Regions from separate parts of the Priestia sp. GS2 genome, predicted to be linked through region 2. Evidence: riboswitches for the same ligand, from Rfam matches in the RefSeq annotation. Region 2 holds a riboswitch; the other holds the start of a gene.
What was found. Region 2 has a riboswitch for glycine ahead of gcvT (glycine cleavage system aminomethyltransferase GcvT). Riboswitches for the same ligand answer to the same signal wherever they lie in the genome.
Positions count from the first base shown of each region.

Region 1: linked by a shared signal. The riboswitch ahead of V2145_RS10855 (ACT domain-containing protein) and the one ahead of gcvT (glycine cleavage system aminomethyltransferase GcvT) in region 2 are both predicted to bind glycine.

Region 1 covers NZ_JAZGJX010000001.1:2,083,507-2,085,713, reverse strand. The annotation lists gene V2145_RS10860 (PFL family protein) at 1-639, opposite strand, end outside; gene V2145_RS10855 (ACT domain-containing protein) at 653-925, opposite strand; glycine riboswitch at 1,016-1,091, opposite strand; gene V2145_RS10850 (M14 family zinc carboxypeptidase) at 1,381-2,207, opposite strand, start outside.
Region 2 covers NZ_JAZGJX010000001.1:445,044-447,250, forward strand. The annotation lists gene V2145_RS02325 (DEAD/DEAH box helicase) at 1-766, opposite strand, end outside; glycine riboswitch at 953-1,041, shown strand; glycine riboswitch at 1,045-1,126, shown strand; gene gcvT (glycine cleavage system aminomethyltransferase GcvT) at 1,232-2,207, shown strand, end outside.

The sequences.
Region 1 (2,207 bases), 1.6 Mb from region 2:
CACTTCACCTTCACCGGATCCGTGAAAAGCTCCGGCCATAAATGGATTGTCTTCAACAGGATTACAAAAAACCACAAGTTTTGCACAAGCAATGCCGTCACGATCTTTTGTACGTTCCGCAGCTTCTTTAATAATAATACCGAGCTGTTTCACAGCATCCATATTAATACCCGTACGAGTGGTAGCTACTGAGATGGAAGAACAAACGCGTTCTGTTACGCTAAGAGCTTCAGGCAGCGCGTCCAGTAGCGTTTGATCACTTTTTGAAATTCCTTTATGAATAAGAGCTGAGAAGCCACCGATAAAATCAACACCAACCTGCTGTGCAGCGCGGTCTAGTGTTTTAGCAAGGGTAATTGTTTCTTCAACCGTTGCATGGCCTAAAATCTCTGCGATAGGAGTAATTGATATGCGCTTATTGACAATTGGAATTCCATATTCTTTTTCAACCTGTTCCGCTGTTTCTTTTAATTCGCCTGCATATGAAACAATTTTATTGTAAACATTTTGATTCATTGTTTCAAAGTTAGAATCTGCACAGTCTCTTAAACTAATACCCATTGTTACTGTACGGATATCAAGGTTTTCCATTTGGACCATGCGGATGGTTTCCATCATTTCTGTTAAGGCAATGCTCATATTAATTTCTCCTTTATACGCGGTGCATAGCTTGGAACGTTTCTTCAAGCTGCACGTGAATTTTTAAACCAAGCTCTTCGCTAATGTTATTTAAAGAATGTTGTAGCGAGTTTAGTTCAGTAGTTGATACATCGACAATCATCATCATTGTAAAAAAATCTTGTAATATTGTCTGACTAATATCGAGAATATTAACACCTTGATTTGATAAGATAGTTGTGACGCTCGAAATGATACCTACTTGATCTTGTCCAATTACGCTAACCACAGCGCGCTTTTGTTGCATAATAATCACCTCAAAAATAATATAGAAAATAAAAAAAGAGATTGGAAGAATCCAATCTCGAATAGGTCATCGAATAACATACGTATGTATCGTTACTCTTCTGTCCTTTTGCCTGAGATTGTGAATCCTTCGGCGCCGCCTGTGCGGTCTCTCCAGAAGCTGCTCCTGTTGTAGTGTTATCCACAACAATCATTGCTTGGGGAATATTCAACTTAGTATTGGCTCAAAAACCAATAGAGAAATCATATCAACAAAGGAAAGGATAGTCAACTTTTTTGAACATTTGTATTATTTTATCACGTGTACGTAGGGAGGCTGGGGGTGCTTTGAAGTCCTTTTGCTTAAGGTGGTATGTCACAGTTAAAAGTAGAATAAGCGAAGGGGAAAAGGTACGATTTTTATAAAAATAAAAAAGGAAAGCGTATAGAAGTCGCTTTCCTTTAATAATTGTTGGCTTACTCGTCTTCTCCAGAAGGACGAGTTGTTTGAGTAGCAAGCGTGTCCCAAAAGCTTGTATCTGCTTTTTCTATTGAGCCATCCGCAATAGCTCGTACAGTTGAGTCTAAAGTAGTGATTGTTTGTTTAATTAAATAGCCGTTGCTTTTTTGACCAAGTACATATGATTCGTTGTTGTGATCGGACATTCCGCGCATTTCAAAGAGAAGGGTTGCAATACCATACTCAGTCGCAGCGCCGTTACGGCCAATCGCGTTATCAGAACCGCCAGCATATTTACCAAGGTGTCCCCAACCTTTTGAGTCAACGGAATGAAAGACAACAGACCCTAGCTTTTTCGATTTCTCAACCACTTCAGGCTTTACCTGGGGATTTGTTGGATAAAGAATAGAACCGGACACAAGTTTTCCGTCACGTTCACTTTGTGTACCTTGATGATGCAAATCAATCATATAGTCAATCTTATATTTACTTAATACGTTATTATGAAGAGCCTTTGTTTCAGGTTGCTCTTTTTTTACATGGTCACGGTTTAAGTCTACTTCCATGGCATTATAACGAGTTAAGTGACGATCTCCGCTTGCTCTATAGTCATCCAATGAGAAGTTTACGTCGCCCATCGCTCCGTCAGCGTTCAACATTGGTACAATTAAAATATTTACATTGTCAAGAATTCCTTTTGTTTTATTAGTCCCTAGGTGTTTAATAAACTCTAGAGTTCCTTCAGTCGTTAGTTGTTCATTTCCATGCTGCTGTGTTAAAAACAAAATGGTTGGGTTGTCTGGATTTGATATGTACTTGACTAAATGAATGTCGCGACCTTTTA
Region 2 (2,207 bases):
CTTTGTTAACGAGCTCCTTTAAATGCTCATCATTTTGAACCGAACGCTTCTTAGCAGAAAATAAATCAGCAAAATAATCTTTGTTTCCTAGATGCCCTGGCTTTAATAACGAAACTAAATTAAAAATCTCTTCTACACGATTTTGAATTGGTGTTGCTGTTAATAATAAGCAAAACTTTTTCTTTAAGCTTTGAACAAACTCATAGTTTTTTGTTTTGTTATTTTTTAGTTTATGAGCTTCGTCAATGATGATAAGGTCATAATCTTGTTCTAACACAATTTCACGATGAGGAGAGCGTTTGGCTGTATCAATGGATGATACCACTACGTCGCATTGCTCCCACACGTACGTCTTCTTTTGGGGGACAGCAGGGATGAAAAATTTATGATTAAGTTCCATTGCCCATTGAGATACAAGAGATGCCGGTACAAGAATAAGGGCTTTTTTTACAAGACCACGAATCATATATTCTTTTAGGATAAGCCCTGCTTCAATTGTCTTTCCAAGCCCCACTTCATCGGCTAGAATTGCTTTTCCATTCATCTCTTCTACCACTTTTTTAGCTACTTCTAACTGGTGTGGATGTGGCGTTAGATCTGTTAAATGACGAGGTGCTTGTAGACCTTCGAATTCAGTAATTAACGTTTGCTCCTCAATTTCATATGCTAATTTATACATTTCCCAATCAGACCAAGGTCCATCTTGTTCAAGTTTATTTAAAAAAGTAGATTCCCATGCTTCATCTTGCTTCATACTAATGTTCATCGTTAGTTTTGCTCCTTTCTGAAAGTTTTTATTGAACTGCTGAACAGAATCATGTAGGATAAAAATATATTTTAGAAAATTTTAAATAGAAAATAGATTATCACTAAAAAAACTATTGTGTTATTGATATGTGTAAGTAATAGTTTCTTAGTAGTATGCCCAAAATTACAAACTTTATAGAGGCGAATGATGACAAGGGGAGAGACTGCTTTAAAGTAGCGCCGAAGGAGCAAACAACATGTGAATCTCTCAGGCAAAAAGACTCTTGTTGGACGCAACTCTGGAGAGCGTCTATTTCGAATAGACCACCCACGAGGCAAACCTATTTAACGGGTAAACTTTCAGGTGAAAAGGACAGAGACTTCCTGCTATATAGCAGGGAGTTCTCTGTCCTTTTTTATGTGTAAAAAGATACAATGATTCCCCAAAACCAAAGCAAATGGCCTTATATGAGGAGGATGTTAAATGACTGAGCTAAACAAAACACCACTTTACGATGTCTATCAACAATACGGTGGAAAGATTATTGATTTTGGAGGTTGGGCTCTTCCAGTTCAATTCTCATCCATTAAAGAAGAACATCATGCGGTTCGTACAAAAGCTGGCTTGTTCGATGTTTCTCACATGGGAGAGTTCGATGTGAAAGGTACAAATAGCTTGGAATTTTTACAAAAAGTTATGACGAATGATATTTCAGCATTACGTCCAGGTAAAGCACTATATACTGCGATGTGCTATGAAGATGGAGGCACAGTGGATGATCTCCTTGTTTATCAAAAAGGGGAAGGTGACTACCTGCTGGTTGTAAACGCAGCAAATATTGAAAAAGACTTTGAATGGTTACAACAACATAAGTCACAGGATATCGAACTTGTAAATCGTTCAAGTGAATTTGCTTTACTAGCTTTGCAAGGTCCAGCTGCACAAGATGTTTTGCAGAGATTAACAGCTGAATCATTATCTGACCTAAAGCCATTTACATTTAAAGATAATGTAGAAGTAGCTGGTGTGAGAGTGCTTGTTTCACGTACAGGTTATACAGGCGAGGATGGTTTTGAACTGTATTGTTCTGCATCAGATGTAGTAACGCTTTGGAATGAACTTTTAAAAAATAAAGAGGTCGTTCCATGTGGTTTGGGAGCGCGAGATACGCTGCGTTTTGAAGCAACGTTAGCTTTATATGGCCAAGAGCTTTCAAAAGATATTACGCCGATTGAAGCACGTATCGGATTTGCTGTGAAAACGGATAAAGAGGATTTTATCGGCAAAGAAGTATTAAAGGGTCAGCGTGAAGAAGGCCCGAGCCGCAAGCTTGTTGGGATTGAAATGATTGATAAAGGAATTCCACGACACGGATATGAAGTGTTTAGTGAGGAAGAAGAGATTGGCTTTGTTACAACAGGCACACAATCGCCAACTTTAAATAAAAACATTGGTCTTG